3 regions of the Streptomyces durhamensis genome follow, and region 2 is predicted to be linked to each of the others. Evidence: riboswitches for the same ligand, from Rfam matches in the RefSeq annotation. Region 2 holds a riboswitch; each other region holds the start of a gene.
The links. A riboswitch is a leader RNA that binds a small molecule or an ion and turns the genes downstream of it on or off. The one in region 2 is predicted to bind S-adenosylmethionine.

Region 1 (5,284 bases), on a different contig from region 2:
TATCTGGCCCACCTGGTCGGCTTCGGGCTGGGCTTCGGCTACGCGTGGGTCCGCTACGGCCGTGCGGCTAGAGTGAGGTCCGCCCCAGCTCCGGCACCCGAGGGAGAGAACCAGCCGTGATCACCGCGATCGTCCTCATCAAGACCAGCGTGGACCGGATCCCCGAGATCGCGGAGCAGATCGCCGCGCTGGAGAGCGTCAGCGAGGTCTTCTCGGTCACCGGCACCTACGACCTGATCGCCATGGTCCGGGTCGGCCGGCACGAGGACCTGGCCGAGGTCATCCCCGCCCGGATCAGCAAGATCCCGGGCGTGGAGGCCACGGACACGCACGTCGCGTTCCGCACGTACTCCCAGCACGACCTGGAGGCCGCGTTCGCGATCGGCCTGGACAACTAGGACCGGCGTCGTTCAGCGGGTGATGTCCACGGCCGCGACACCGGTGCCCGAGGGGATGCAGAGGCGGCGGCCGCGGACGACGGGGGTGTGCCGGTCGTCGCCGGCGCTGTGGCCCAGGGGCGCGGTCCAGCGCTCGCGGCCGTTCAGGTCCAGGGCGAGCACCTGGTCCGACGCGCGCGCGTACACGGTCTCGCCGGCCGCCACCGTGCGTGGCGCGTCCGGGCCGCCCTCGATGTGACGGCCCCAGGCCTGCGAGCCGTCGGCCGCCCGGACGGCGTAGACGCCGGCCCGCTCGGCGCCGACGGCCAGGGAGCGGCCGGCGCCGGTCAGCACTCCTGCGGTGGCGGCGTCACGGTGCCACCGCCGTCGCCCGTCGCAGACCCGGAAACCCTCGCGCCGGGCCGCGGAGCCGGCGAACAGGGTGGTGCGCCCGCCAGGGCGAGGGCGGTCGCCTCGGCGCCCGTGGACACCTTCCACCTCGGTGATCCGTCCCGCGCGTCCAGCGCCGGCAGGGCATCGCCGTGACCGCCCGCGCAGACCACGTCCGAGCGGATGGGCGCGCGGTCGGCCGCCGGGCCCCAGGGGCGCGTGTGCGGGCGCCGGTCACACCGCCGGGACGCAGCGGCCGTCCTCCGTCCGGTACGTCCACTTCGCACCCTCGGTCACCAGCTCCCTGACCGCGCTGACGAACCGCTCGACGTGTTCGTCGGGGGTGCCCGCGCCGAAGCTGACGCGGATGGCGTTGAGGGACTTCTCGCCCGGGGCGGCCTCGGGGGCGCCGCACTCGCCCTGGGTCTGCGGGTCGCTGCCGAGGAGGGTGCGGACCAGGGGGTGGGCGCAGAAGAGGCCGTCGCGGACGCCGATGCCGTACTCGGCGGAGAGCGCCGCGGCGAAGTGGGAGCTGTTCCAGCCCTCCACGACGAAGGAGATCACGCCGACGCGCGGGGCGTCGTCGCCGAACAGGGACAGCACCCGCACCTCGGGAACCCCGGCCAGGCCCTCGCGGACCTTGGCGATCAGGTGCTGCTCGCGGGCGACCAGGGCGTCCCAGCCGGCACCGGTGAGCGCCTTGCAGGCCGACGCGATGGAGTAGGCGCCGATGACGTTCGGGGAGCCGGCCTCGTGGCGGGCGGCGCTCTCGTGCCACTCGACGTCCACGCCGCCGTCCTGACGCCGGGTCACCTTGCGGCTGGCGCCGCCGCCCGCGAGGTACGGCTCGGCCCCGCGCAGCCAGTCGGCGCGGCCGGCCAGGACGCCGGAGCCGAAGGGGGCGTACAGCTTGTGGCCCGAGAAGGCGACCCAGTCGACGTCCAGGTCGCGGATGTGCACGGGGTGGTGGGGGGCGAGCTGGGCGGCGTCGAGGACGATCCGGGCGCCGTGGGCGTGCGCGGCCGCGGCCAGTTCGCGCACCGGCCACAGTTCGCCGGTGACGTTGGAGGCGCCGGTGACGCAGACCAGGGCCGGGCCGTGGGGGGCGCGGTCGGCGAGGGCCCGCTCCAGGGTCGTGACCGCCTGCTGCGGGCTGCGCGGGGCGTCGAGGTAGGTGACGTGCGCGTCCTGCCAGGGCAGCAGGGAGGCGTGGTGCTCGGTCTCGAAGACGAAGACCTGGCAGTCGGCGGGCAGGGCGCGGGCGAGGAGGTTGAGGGAGTCCGTGGTCGAGCGGGTGAAGATCACCTGGTCGTCGGCGCGGCAGCCGAGGAATTCGGCGACCGTCCGGCGGGCGTTCTCGAACAGGTCGGTGGAGAGCTGGGAGAGGTAGCCGGCGCCGCGGTGGACGCTGCCGTAGTAGGGGGCGTAGGCGGCGACGTCGTCCCAGACGCGCTGGAGGGCGGGGGCGCTGGCCGCGTAGTCGAGGGCCGCGTAGGTGACCTCGCCGCCGGTGACGAGCGGGACCGTGACATCGCTGCCCAGAACGGGCAGAGGGGCACAAACGGACTGGTCGGCGGCAGCGGTGAAGACGGACATGGGTGAGCTCCCGTGAAGCGAAGGAAGAAGTGAGAAAAGGGGTGTGCGGAGGCGGGGCTCTGCGGCCCTATCGCATTCGCTTGCTCACGGAAGGCTCCCTCGATGACCAGGACCCCTGGCCCTGCGCTCGCTCAGAAGCGCACGAGGGGTCCGCGCTTGCCGTAGACCTCGCTGCCTACGGCCTGGTCTTCACCCGGGGCACCCCGCCACGGACGGAGGGTTGCCGGACAGTCGGCCGGGGCCGAATGACTGTCACTCATGACCTGGTACAGGAACGTACGGGAAACGATCGTCGTCCCGCAACCCGAGTCCGGATCGCGGGACGACCGCCGGTGACCGCTACGCGTTGCTGGCCGCCACCCAGCGCTCCAGCGCCCGCCTGGCCGCACCCGAGTCGATCGACTCCGCGGCCCTCGCCATGCCGGCGCGCAGCTGCTCGGCGAGCGGGGCGTCCGTGGGGTCCAGGGCGGCCAGGGCCGCAGCCGAGTTCAGCAGCACCGCGTCACGCACCGGGCCCTGCTCGCCGTCCAGCAGACGGCGGGCGACCCCCGCGTTGTGGGAGGGGTCGCCGCCGCGCAGCGCCTCCACCGGGACCAGGTCGATCCCGACGTCCCGCGGGTCGAAGGACTCCTCGGACACCTTGCCGTCCCGGACGATCCAGACCCTGGAGGTGGACGTCGTCGTCAGCTCGTCCAGGCCGTCGTCCCCGCGGAAGACCAGCGAGGAGTTGCCGCGCTCCGCGAGGACGCCCGCGACGATGGGTGCCTCGTGTGCGACGGCCACGCCGACCGCCTGGGCCCGCACCTTCGCCGGGTTGGTCAGCGGGCCGAGCAGGTTGAACACCGTCCGGATGCCCAACTGGCCCCGCGCGGCGCCCACATGGCGCAGGGCCGGGTGGAACTTCACGGCGAAGCAGAAGGTGATGCCGGCCTCCTCCGCGACCTGTGCCACCCGCCGGGGGGTCAGGTCGAGGTTGACGCCCAGTCTCTCCAGGACGTCGGACGAGCCGGACGCCGAGGACGCGGCCCGGTTGCCGTGCTTGACGACCTTCGCGCCCGTACCGGCGACCACGAGCGCGGACATCGTGGAGATGTTCACCGTCTTCGCGCCGTCGCCGCCCGTGCCGACGATGTCGACCGTGCGGCCGGGCACCTCGATCACGTTCGCGTGCTCGTACATCGTGCGGACCAGACCGGTGATCTCCTCCACGGTCTGCCCCTTGGCCCGCAGTGCCACCGCGAAGCCGGCGATCTGCGCGTCGGTCGCCTCGCCGCGCATGATCCGGTCCATCGCCCACGCGGTGTCGTCGGCGGACAGGTCCTGGCCGTTCAGCAGGCCGTTCAGCAGGACGGGCCAGGAACGGCCCGCCGCGGTGTCGCCTCCAGCGGGGGTCACAGCGCTCATAAGCCGCTCCTGGGTGTGTCGTACCAGAACAGTGTGATCCCACCCTATCCAGCCCCGGGCACGGCGAAGGGCCCCGTCCGCAACCCGGACGGGGCCCTTCAGCGTGGTGTGGCGACGCTGGGATCAGTGGTGGCCGTGGCCGCTCGTGATCTCCTTGTACTCCTCGACGGTCGGCTTCGGGATCTGGTTGTCCTCGCCGTAGTAGGCGTTGGACAGCTTCGCCCGGAGCTTCTCCGAGGCTCCGACCTTGCGCTCGACACCGTTCTCGTCGACCGTCGGGCCGATCTCGGCCGGCTCGTACTGGTGGTGAGCGGTGAGGGTGTGCAGCTGCTCCTGGCTGAGCGGCTCGTGCACCTCGATGAACTCACCGTGCGGCAGGCGCTTGATGATGCCGGTCTCCCGGCCGTGCAGCACCTTGTCGCGGTCGCGGCGCTGCAGGCCGAGGCAGATCCGCTTGGTGACGATGAACGCGATGACCGGCCCGGCGAAGAAGCCGATCCGGACGAACCAGGTGACGGCGTTGATCGACAGGTGGAAGTGGGTGGCCCACAGGTCGTTGCCACCGCCGACCAGGCCGATCATGTAGACCGTCACCCAGGCGACACCGAACGCGGTACGGGTCGGAGCGTTGCGCGGGCGGTCCAGGATGTGGTGCTCGCTCTTGTCGCCGGTGACCCAGGACTCGATGAACGGGTAGACCGCGATCGCCGCCAGGACGAGACCGAAGAGCACCAGCGGGATGAACACACCCAGGACGAGCGTGTGACCCCAGAGGTTGATCTCCCAGCCCGGCATGTAGCGGACCAGACCCTCGGCGAAGCCCATGTACCAGTCGGGCTGGGCGCCGGTGGACACCTGGTCCGGGCGGTAGGGGCCCATGGCCCAGATCGGGTTGATCTGGGCGACCGCCGCGATGGCCGCGATGACGCCGAAGACCAGGAAGAAGAAGCCTCCGGCCTTCGCCATGTACACCGGCAGCAGCGGCATGCCGACGACGTTCTTCTCGCTCTTCCCGGGACCCGCGAACTGCGTGTGCTTGTGGTAGAAGACCAGGATCAGGTGCGCCACCATCAGGCCGAGCATGATGCCCGGCAGCAGCAGGATGTGGATCGAGTAGAACCGGGCGACGAAGTCGTGGCCGGGGAACTCGCCGCCGAAGAGGAACATCGAGATGTACGTGCCGACGATCGGCATCGACAGGATCGCGCCCTCGGTGAAGCGGACACCGGTGCCGGAGAGCAGGTCGTCCGGCAGCGAGTAACCGGTGAAGCCGGTGAACATGCCGAGGACGAACAGCAGGAAGCCGAACAGCCAGTTGATCTCACGCGGCTTGCGGAACGCGCCGGTGAAGAACACGCGCATCATGTGCACGAACATGCCGGCGAGGAAGATCAGCGCGGCCCAGTGGTGGATCTGCCGGACGAGCAGACCACCGCGCACGTCGAAGGAGATGTGCAGGGTCGAGTTGAACGCCTCGGACATCAGCTGTCCCTGCAGCGGGACATAGCTGCCGTGGT
Region 2 (5,284 bases):
ACGTCGTCGAACACGATCGCCTTGTGCTTGTTGAGGGCGTCACGCAGCGCCGTCACCGTCAAGGGGTCGGGCGGCGCGGTGAGGTCGACGCCCTCGACGACCGCGCCGATGCGGCCGGTGAGTTTGCGGATGGACGGAGCCATGAGGGGGTCCCTCCCGGACAGATCAGGCACGCCAAGGGGTGCTGGAAATCGAGACGTTGGGTGAATGGGCTGGTACTGCGCAGGACTGATCGACCACGCGCGGAACGCTGGGCTGGGCGGACCGGAGAGAAGAACACGTGGCCGCAGGACCGCTACAGCCGCGTTCTCAGCGACCGCGTCGGCGTGCTGGAACAGGCTCCCGGCTCACACGAGAAGAAGAGGAGACGGGGAGCCCTCAGGAGGTGGAGACGACGATCCCGCGGGGAGGCATCGCAGTGTCAGCGGCTTTGCACCGCCGCCGCCAGGCACGCGCCATGGGCGCACACCGGCCGCCGCCGGGGGACACTTCCCGGGTCAGCGACAACAAAACGCGCTGGAGACGTGCGCCAGATCGATGTGGCGCCGCCGGGTCAGGTCCACACGCGGGTTCATGGTTCGGGAGTTCAGCAGATGTCCACCAGGCTGGTCAAGAAGTTCCCGGGCAGGTCTTGCATTGCGGACACGGAGAACGTCCCCGCCTCTTCGGGACACGCTCACGCCACCTTCCGGCAGCCAGGAACGTGAGGGCACGCCCACGAGGTCGGGCGTGATCGCCCCGCAGGCCGCCGGTCTCCTGGCCGCTGCACGAACGGCATGGCGTCTTCCGCCACACCGGCACCCTCGGCTCGGTCGCCTACCGCCCGGGCGCCCCGGGACCGGACTCCCCGGCGGCCGTGGCCCAGGCTCTGCGTGACGCGGCGGCGTTCGAGTGAGCGTCGCCGCCGCGCTGCCGGTGACCGCGCGGAGAGTCAGCGCGGAGCGAGGAGGCGTCCCGTGTTCTGCAGGACGTACCGTGCCACGTTCGTGCCGAGGGTGATCCCCGCCTCGTCGGCCGACACATGACTGACAAGAAGCTGTCACAGACGGACCGGAATGCAGGTCCGACCGACGCCCGTTCTGACTGACATGACTGTTGGAGTAGCGCTCAACGCGTCCGACGCGCCGAACCAGGTCGACGCCACCGTACAACTTGCCCAGGAAGCCTCCGAGTTCGGTGTCACGGCGGCCTGGTTCGGGCAGACCTTCGGCGCGGACTCACCCCAGCTCGCGGCGATCGTCGGGCGCGAAGTGCCCGGCCTGCAGGTCGGCACCTCCGCGATCCCCGTCGGCGAACTGGCGCGCTGAACACGCCGGTCGAACCGGCCCCCCTGCACCCCGTGACGAAGGAGAACCCATGACCACCGAGGCCACCACGACCGCCTTCCATGCCTTCACCGAGAACTGGCTGGAGTGGTACCGCGCCCAGGAGGCGCGGCTTGCCGCCCCGCACGGTTTCCTGGCGATCACCGGCCTGCACTGGCTCGACGACCGGCCCCAGCGCTTCCCGGACGCGCCCGGTACGTGGCGCACCGGCCCCGACGGGGTCGTCGTAGACCTCGACGCCGGCGAGGAACTGGTCGTCGACGGAACGCCGGTGAACGGTGGACACCGCTTCGGCGTGCTTCCCGAACGCAGCAGCGTCGACGCCGTCTGGGAAGACGCCGTCATCGAGGTCGCCAAGCGCGGCGGGCACGACATCGTGCGCCCCCGGCACCCGGATGCGCCACTGCGCACGGCTTTCACCGGCACCCCCGCCTACGCCCCCGACCCGCGCTGGGCCGTGACAGGCCGCTACATCCCCTTCGACACGCCACGACCGACCACCGTGGGCGCCGCGGTCGAGGGCCTTGAGCATGTGTACGACGCCCCGGGCAGGGTCGAGTTCGAGCTGGACGGGCGCCCGCTGTCGCTGACCACGTTCCCCGGCCAGGGTGCGGGCCGACTGATGGTGCTGTTCACCGACGCGACCTCCGGGGTCACCACCTACGCCGCCAACCGGGTCCTCGCCCTGGAGCCGCCCGCCGCCGACGGTACGGTCGTCCTGGACTTCAACCGCGCCGCGAACCTGCCGTGCGCCTACACGGACCTGGCCACCTGCCCGCTGCCCCCGGCCGAGAACCGGCTGCCGGTGGCGATCGAGGCCGGCCAGAAGATCCCCCGCGAGCGCGACGGTTCCTGAGCCGGGCTCGGCCATGGACCGACGGCAAGATCTCTCCGTACGACCAAGAGTGGCATCGAGTGTCAGCATCACGCCCTGGCTCGCTGACCGGCAACCCTCCCGCGCGGTGGGGTGCTCCAGGTGTAAGCCCGGCGGGATCACCGAAGATCCCGCAAGCGCGTGGCCCCGTGACCGGGGCCGGACAGGTGGAGGACCGATATGCGGCACGGTGGTGACCTCAGCGCCCATGTCGCCGGCACCACCGTGTTCTCCCGACTCCCGCGTCGGCGCCACATCGGCCTCAAGCGCTCGGCCAGCTGCCTCTGTCAGGCCTGATGGGGGACGCGCGGTCGCACGGATGAGCGGACACGTCTGCCGGCCCGCCGAGAAAACCCGTTGCGAGTGACCCGCATCGGATGTCTGATGGGTCGGCCACCGACCAGGGAGGGAACATGCGGGCGTCGCTGCCCACCCCCTCATTGCACACCGCCCGTCTTCGACTGCGTGCCTTCGAAGACGCGGATGCGAACGACCTCTTCGCACTGCAGAGCAGCGCCCACGTCCTGCGTTACTGGGACTCGCCACCGTGGACCGAACGCTCGCGCGCCGAGAAGTTCATCACTGCTTGCCGGCGGATGGAACAGGAGGGCACCGGGGCACGGTGGGCCGTGGATCGCGTCTCCGACGGGGCGTTCATCGGCTGGTGCACCCTGAACAGTTGGAACCCGGACTTCCGGAGCGCGTCGCTCGGCTACTGCTACGACGATGCGGCGTGGGGCCAGGGCTACGCGACCGAGACCGCGCGCGCTCTGCTGGGGTGGGCGTTCGACACGCTGGACCTGAATCGCGTGCAGGCCGAGGTCGATACGCGCAATGTGGCTTCTGCCCGCGTGCTGGAGAAGCTCGGTTTCGTGCGTGAGGGGACGTTGCGGGAGGACTGCGTCGTCAACGGCGACGTCTCCGACTCGTGGGTCTACGGACTGCTCAGGCGGGAGTGGCAGCCGTCGTCCGAGCTGATTCCCACCCACTGAGTTCCATCGCTCGGCACCCGGTATCGGCTGACCCGAGCGCTCAGATGGCGGCCGATGCCAAGGAAGGTGTCTGCAGTGGGGCGCTCCCATCCCGCGGAGAACCCTTCGCCCCCCAGGGGCCGCCCCCGTGGACGCCGGTCCGGACGGCCCGAGGGCGACCGGATACAGTGCGCGGAACGGCAGCCTGGCCAGGGAGGGGAAGCGTGACCGACACCAGCAGCACCCGGCCCGCCGAGGGTGAGACGCAAGCACCGCCGCAGAGCCGACTGCACCGCCTGATGCGCTACATCCCCCTGATCGCCCCCGTCCTGCTGTGGGCCGTGCCCTGCTGGGTTCTCCTGTACACCGGCCAGCACTGGCCGCTGCCCGTCACGCCGGCCGGCACCACCCTGTTCGCACTCGGCCTCATCGGTATGCCGCTCGCGATGGTGCGCGGCCACGGCCGGCGCCAGCAGGACCGGGCGGCGATCATCGGTGACACCCTGCTGGGCACCAGCTGGGTCCTGTTCACCTGGTCCGTTCTGCTCGGCATCCTCCTGCGGCTCGCCCTGACCGTGGCCGGCATCGGCGAGAGTCAGGACCGCGCCCGGATCGTCACCTGGGCCGTCCTCTGCATGACCGCCGTCCTGCTCGGCTGGGGGTACGCCGAGGCCCGCCGCGTGCCCCGCGTGCGCCGACTCGACGTGCAACTCCCGCGACTGGGCGCAGGGCTGGACGGCCTGCGTGTCGTCCTGATCACCGACACCCACTACGGCCCACTCGACCGAGCTCGCTGGTCGGCTCGGGTGTGCGAGACGGTGAACACCCTGGAAGCCGACCTGGTCTGCCACACGGGCGACATCGCGGACGGCACGGCCCAACGCCGCCGCGCCCAGGCCGCCCCTCTCGCAACCGTGCGGGCCACCCGGGCCCGTGTCTACGTCACCGGCAACCACGAGTACTACAGCCAGGCCCAGGGATGGGTCGACCTGATGGACGAGCTGGGCTGGGAGCCGCTGCGCAACCGCCATCTGCTACTCGAATGCGGAGGCGACACCCTGGTCGTCGCCGGCGTGGACGACGTCACCGCCGAGTCCTCCGGCCTGACAGGCCACCGCGCCCACCTCGCCGGAGCCCTGGACGGCGCCGACCCCGACCTGCCCGTCCTGCTCCTGGCACACCAGCCCAAGTTCGTCGACCGGGCGGCAGCAGCCGGCATCGACCTCCAGCTCTCCGGCCACACCCACGGCGGCCAGATCTGGCCCTTCCACCACCTCGTCCGCATCGACCAGCCCGCCCTCGCCGGCCTCAGCCACCACGGCCCCCGCACCTTCCTCTACACCAGCCGCGGCACCGGCTTCTGGGGCCCGCCGTTCCGCGTCTTCGCCCCCAGCGAGATCACCCTGCTCGTGCTCCGCTCCCCGCACCCGCCGACCTCGCCGTAGCACGAGCCACACGCGGTCACCGACAGCGGCCGGCTCGACGGCGTGCAGCACTCGAGGACCTTCTCGACACCCGGGTCTTTCCGACGGACGCGCCTCCCTCCCGCGTAGAGCAGACGACAGCAGCCCACAGGGAGGGATCGCGACGTGGCAGGGCACATGGTCAGGGGCGTCAAAGGAACGGTGATCGCGGCGGCGGCGATGGCGGCACTGACCGCGTCACAGGCACCGGGTGCGGCCCCGGTGCGGGCCGCCGTACCAGTGGAGCGGCCCGCCGGACACGGGCCGAGCGTGTCCGGCGACACCCCGTACCACACGGAGCTTCCTCCGCCGGCGCGGGCCCGGACGGGGCAGAAGGCTTCGGTGGGAGGCGCCGCGCTGCCCGCGACCGTCTTCGCCGCGTACCGGCACGCCGAGGCGGAACTCGCGCGCACCGCGCCCGGCTGCCGGCTCAGGTGGCAGCTGCTGGCCGCGATCGGCCAGGTGGAGTCGGGGCAGGCCCAGGGCGGCCGGGTGACCGCGGCCGGCACGACCGTGACGCCGATTCTGGGTCCGCGCCTGGACGGCGGCGCCTTCGCCGTCGTACGGGACTCGGACGGTGGCGCGTACGACGAAGACGTGGTGTACGACCGGGCGGTCGGGCCGATGCAGTTCATTCCGTCGACCTGGGCC
Region 3 (5,284 bases), on a different contig from region 2:
GACGGCTCGCCGACCCGTGGTTCCTTGCCCCACATGGCCTGCGGGCCTCACCGACCCGGTCCTTCTTTGTCACTCTCACCTTCAGAGTGCTAACGCAATGATTAGCACTCGGCATGGTCGAGTGCAAGCGGCTCAGCCGGATCAGCCCGGGGCGAACGGGGGCAGCCCGGACACGGCGAAGGGCCCGCACCCTGTGCGAGGTGCGGGCCCTTCGTGCGAGAAACGTTCAGGCGCTGAGGCGGACCATGTCGGCCTGCGGGCCCTTCTGGCCCTGCGAGATCTCGAACTCCACCCGCTGGCCCTCTTCCAGGGTGCGGTAGCCGTCCATCTGAATGGCGCTGTAGTGGACGAAGACGTCCGCACCACCGTCGACCGCGATGAAGCCGTACCCCTTCTCCGCGTTGAACCACTTGACGGTGCCCTGAGCCATGCCTAACTCCCCTATTACTGGCCCTTGCACAGATCCGCACTTCGCGGACCCGGGTCAGACCTCACCCCCCATTGGTCGGGGGCGTGCGCCGGAACGCGTCGACCGCGGCTGAATGTATCTGTCCAACTGCCGTCTGCAACAGGTCAATCGGACGAGAATTCTGGACGGGAACGGTCCGGAATGTGGTGAGAATTCACCCGACTTCGGGGCAACTCGGGCCCCACAAACGTTACAAAAGCCGCATAAAACCCCCGCATTTTGGCTGTTTCTTGCGGGGTGCGCGGCGTGCGATCCGGGGCTTACGACCCGGAGATCGTGGTCAGGTTCCCCAACTGTACCGCGCTCAATCACGCAGAATTGCCCCCTCCGCTTCTCTTACGGAGGAGGCAATTCCATGAACAATGGGTAACCGATGTTACCCAAGGTAACGATCAACCGCCGGCGACGGCCGGAATGATGGAGACACCGGCGCCGTCCGGGGTGGCGGTGTCCAGGCCCTGCTCGAAGCGGACGTCGTCGTCGTTGACGTAGACGTTGACGAACCGGCGCAGCTTGCCCTGGTCGTCCAGGACGCGGGCGGCGATCCCCGTGTGGTTCTTCTCCAGGTCCTCGATGACCTCGGCGAGGGTCCCGCCCTCGGCGGGCACCTCGGCCTGACCGCCGGTGTAGGTGCGCAGGATGGTGGGGATGCGAACGGTCACGCTCATGCGAGGCCAGCCTCTCGGAAGGAGTCCAGGGTCGGGCGGATGGTGGCGGTCAGGCCGGTGCCGGCGACCGCGTCCAGGGTCTTCAGGCCGTCGCCGGTGTTGAGGACGACCGTGGTCTTCGTCGGGTCCAGGACGCCGTCCTTGAGCAGCTTGCGGGTGACGCCTACGGTCACCCCGCCCGCCGTCTCGGCGAAGATGCCCTCGGTGCGGGCCAGCAGCTTGATGGCGTCGACGACCTCCGCGTCCGTCACGTCCTCCACCGCACCGCCGGTGCGGCGCGCGATGTCCAGGACGTAGGGGCCGTCGGCCGGGTTGCCGATGGCGAGGGACTTGGCGATGGTGTTCGGCTTCTGCGGCCGGACGACGTCGTGGCCGGCCTTGAAGGCGGTGGACACCGGGGAGCAGCCCTCGGCCTGCGCGCCGAAGATCTTGTACGGCCGGTCCTCCACCAGGCCCAGCTTGACCAGCTCCTGCAGACCCTTGTCGATCTTCGTGAGCTGGGAGCCGGAGGCGATCGGGACGACGATCTGGTCGGGCAGCCGCCAGCCGAGCTGCTCGCAGATCTCGTAGGCGAGGGTCTTGGAGCCCTCCGCGTAGTACGGCCGCAGGTTGACGTTGACGAAGCCCCAGCCCTCGCCGGCCGGGTCGCCGATCAGCTCGGAGCAGAAACGGTTCACGTCGTCGTAGTTGCCCTCGATGCCGACGAGCTCGCCGCCGTAGACCGCGGCCATGACGACCTTGCCCTGCTCCAGGTCGTGCGGGATGAACACGCAGGAGCGGAAGCCGGCCCGGGCTGCGGCGGCGCCGACGGCACCGGCCAGGTTGCCCGTGGAGGAGCAGGAGAGGGTGGTGAAGCCGAAGGCGCGGGCGGCCTCCAGGGCCTGCGCGACGACGCGGTCCTTGAAGGAGTGCGTCGGGTTGCCGGAGTCGTCCTTCACGAACAGGCCGCCGGTGACGCCGAGTTCGCGGGCGAGGTTGTCGGCTTGGACGAGCTTGGTCCAGCCCGGGTTCAGGTTCGGCTTGCCGGCCACGTCGGCGGGGACGGGCAGCAGCGGCGCGTACCGCCAGATGTTCGCGGGGCCGGCCTCGATGCGGCGGCGCAGCTCTTCGGTGTCGTAGCCGGAGAAGTCGTAGGCGATCTCCAGCGGGCCGAAACACTCCTCGCAGGCGAACACGGGGCCGAGCGGGACGCGGTGACCGCACTCGCGACAGCTCAGGGCCGCGGCGGGGCCAAGGTCGACGGGGGAGGTGGAGGTGCTTGCAACTGTCTGCACAGCCATGGAGGCGAGGCCCTTTCTCCTCATCTTCCTCACGACGCATCTCGCCGTGAGACGGATTTGGCACCTTCCCTAGCCGGGAGCCTCGCTGGAGAACGAGTGACCGACTGGAGGGTTGCCGGGGCTTCATCGGGCCGTGTCCCTCTGCCCCTCTGGATGAGCGGTATGCAGTTGTTGAACTCGGTTGAACGCGGAACGACCCCCGACATGCGATGGTCATCGGCGTTGTTCAAGACTGTAACCGAAGGCCGGGACAGTTGAGATAGTCGTCCGAACCGCGAGATGGATCACACGGCTCACCCGTGTGGTCACGAACAGTGAGGAGTCGCAGACCGTGCTGGAAGAAGTCGAGCGCTGGCTGGCCACCCGCTCCTGGTCCGTGACCGATCGCCCTCTCCACCGGATCCTGTCCGCCAAACAGCGCACGGGCCAGACGATCAGCGTCGTGCTGCCCGCGCTCGACGAGGAGGAGACGGTCGGCGACATCGTCGCGGTCATCCGTCACGACCTCATGGAGCGGGTGCCGCTCGTCGACGAGATCGTCGTCGTCGACTCCGGCTCCACCGACCGCACCTCCGAGGTCGCCGCCGCCGCGGGTGCGCGGGTCGTTCACCGCGACGAGATCCTGCCCCGCATCCCCACCGTCCCCGGAAAGGGTGAAGTGCTGTGGCGCTCCCTGCTGGTGACCGGCGGGGACATCCTCTGTTTCATCGACGCCGACCTGCGGGAGTTCTCCGCCGACTTCGTCTCCGGGATCGTCGGCCCGCTGCTCACCGAGCCGGACGTGGACCTGGTCAAGGCGATGTACGACCGCCCGCTCGCCGGGACGGCCGGGCAGGGCGGCCGGGTCACCGAGCTGATGGCCCGGCCGCTGCTGAACATGCACTGGCCGCAGCTGGCCGGGTTCGTGCAGCCGCTCGGCGGCGAGTACGCGGCCCGGCGCTCGCTGCTGGAGCAGCTGCCGTTCCCGGTGGGGTACGGCGTGGAGCTGGGCATGCTGGTGGACGCGCTGCACCTGGCGGGGCTGGACGCGCTGGCCCAGGTCGACGTCGGGGTCCGCAAGCACCGGCACCAGGACGGGCAGGCGCTGGGCCGGATGGCGGCGGCGATCTACCGCACCGCCCAGCTCCGGCTGGCCCGGGGCCATCTGATCCGGCCGTCGCTGACCCAGTTCGAACGGGGCGAGGACGGCTTCGAACCGCGCACCTACTCGGTGGACACCGAGGAACGGCCGCCGATGCTGGAGATCGCGGAGTACGCCGAGCGCAAGGTGGCCTGAGGCCGGGTGCCGTCCGCGTCCGCGGTGGCCGGAGTTCGTATACGTCCGCGTCACGGGGCGTAGCCGTACGTTTGAGCGTTTCCGGGCCGGGCTAGGTTGAGGACCATGGCTGCCACGCAGGGTGCTGAGGTGCTGGTCGCGTCCAATCGCGGCCCGGTGTCGTACACGGTGGACGAGCACGGTTCGCTGCACGCCAGGCGGGGCGGCGGCGGGCTGGTCTCGGGGCTGTCGGCCATCGGGTCGGACGCGGACTCGGTGTGGGTGTGCGCGGCCCTCGGCGACGGCGACCGCGCGGCCGTCCGGCGTGCGCAGGGCGGGCTGCTGCCGGCCGGGGACACCGGCGGACAGCGGGTGCGGATGCTCGACATCGACGCGGCCGTGCACGCGGACGCCTACAACGGCATCGCCAACTCGGTGCTCTGGTTCGTCCACCACATGCTGTACCAGACCCCGCTGGAGCCGGTCTTCGACGCGGAGTTCCGGCGGCAGTGGGCGTCGTACGAGGCCTACAACCGGGCGTTCGCCGAGGGGCTGGCCCAGGAGGCGGCCGCGGGGGCGGCGGTGCTGGTGCAGGACTACCACCTGTGCCTGGTGCCCGCGATGCTCCGTGAACTCCGTCCCGACCTGCGGATCGGCCACTTCTCGCACACGCCCTGGGCGCCGCCGGAGTACTTCGCGCTGCTTCCGGACGACATCCGCGAGCAGCTGCTGGCGGGCATGCTCGGGGCGGACCGGGTGGCGTTCCTGACCTGGCGCTGGGCGACGGCCTTCATGCGGTGCGCCGAGGACCTGGGCGCCGAGCGCTACCTGGTGGGACGGCCCAGCGGCGCCTCCCCGCACATCGAGCACCTGGGCGAGGGGCGGCGGCGCACCCACGTCGGCGTGCACTCTCTCGGTGCGGACGGCGACTTCCTGCGGGCCCGCTCGCGCGAGCCCGACGTCGCGGAGCGGATGGCGGCCCTGCGGGCGGAGATCGGTGCGGGCCGCAGGACGATCGTGCGGGTCGACCGGACCGAGCTGTCCAAGAACATCGTGCGCGGCCTGCTGGCCTACCGGCAGCTGCTGGAGGACCGTCCCGAGTGGCGCGAGCGGGTGGTGCACATCGCCTTCGCCTACCCCTCACGGCAGGACCTCGCCGTGTACCGCGACTACACCGCCGCGGTCCAGCGGGTGGCCGAGGAGATCAACTCGGCCTACGGCACACCGGGGTGGACCCCGGTCGTGCTGCACGTCAAGGACGACTTCGCACGCTCCCTGGCCGCCTACCGGCTCGCCGACGTGGCCCTGGTCAACCCCATCAGGGACGGTATGAACCTGGTCGCCAAGGAGATCCCGCTCGTCTCCGACCAGGGCTGCGCGCTGGTGCTGTCCCGGGAGGCCGGGGCGTACGAGGAGCTGCGCGCCGACGCGCTGGCGGTGAACCCCTACGACGTGCTGCAGACCGCCCGGGCCCTGCACGAGGCGCTGTCCCTGCCGGACAGCGAGCGGGCGCAGCGGTCGAAACGGCTGGCCGCCGCGGCCACCGCGCTGCCGCCCGCCCAGTGGTTCCTGGATCAGCTGCGGGCCCTGGAGGAGCTTCAGTCCAGCTGAG

Region 1: another riboswitch for S-adenosylmethionine. It lies ahead of IO33_RS0119440 (aminotransferase class V-fold PLP-dependent enzyme); the one in region 2 lies ahead of IO33_RS0128915 (GNAT family N-acetyltransferase).
Region 3: another riboswitch for S-adenosylmethionine. It lies ahead of thrC (threonine synthase); the one in region 2 lies ahead of IO33_RS0128915 (GNAT family N-acetyltransferase).

Annotation. Positions count from the first base shown of each region.
Region 1 is NZ_JNXR01000012.1:385,187-390,470, forward strand. It holds gene IO33_RS0119425 (rhomboid family intramembrane serine protease) at 1-120, shown strand, start outside; gene IO33_RS0119430 (Lrp/AsnC family transcriptional regulator) at 117-398, shown strand; gene IO33_RS47510 (outer membrane protein assembly factor BamB family protein) at 411-875, opposite strand; gene IO33_RS0119440 (aminotransferase class V-fold PLP-dependent enzyme) at 1,002-2,363, opposite strand; SAM riboswitch class IV at 2,511-2,627, opposite strand; gene trpD (anthranilate phosphoribosyltransferase) at 2,703-3,767, opposite strand; gene qcrB (cytochrome bc1 complex cytochrome b subunit) at 3,891-5,284, opposite strand, start outside.
Region 2 is NZ_JNXR01000020.1:109,439-114,722, forward strand. It holds gene IO33_RS0128890 (TauD/TfdA dioxygenase family protein) at 1-143, opposite strand, end outside; partial or broken gene IO33_RS0128900 (LLM class F420-dependent oxidoreductase) at 1,089-1,289, shown strand; gene IO33_RS0128905 (DUF1684 domain-containing protein) at 1,357-2,181, shown strand; SAM riboswitch class IV at 2,233-2,345, shown strand; gene IO33_RS0128915 (GNAT family N-acetyltransferase) at 2,613-3,191, shown strand; gene IO33_RS0128920 (metallophosphoesterase) at 3,395-4,615, shown strand; gene IO33_RS0128925 (lytic transglycosylase domain-containing protein) at 4,760-5,284, shown strand, end outside.
Region 3 is NZ_JNXR01000023.1:75,033-80,316, reverse strand. It holds gene IO33_RS0130645 (cold-shock protein) at 227-430, opposite strand; gene IO33_RS0130640 (MoaD/ThiS family protein) at 862-1,137, opposite strand; gene thrC (threonine synthase) at 1,134-2,417, opposite strand; SAM riboswitch class I at 2,435-2,577, opposite strand; gene IO33_RS0130630 (glucosyl-3-phosphoglycerate synthase) at 2,749-3,693, shown strand; gene IO33_RS0130625 (alpha,alpha-trehalose-phosphate synthase (UDP-forming)) at 3,799-5,283, shown strand; gene otsB (trehalose-phosphatase) at 5,271-5,284, opposite strand, start outside.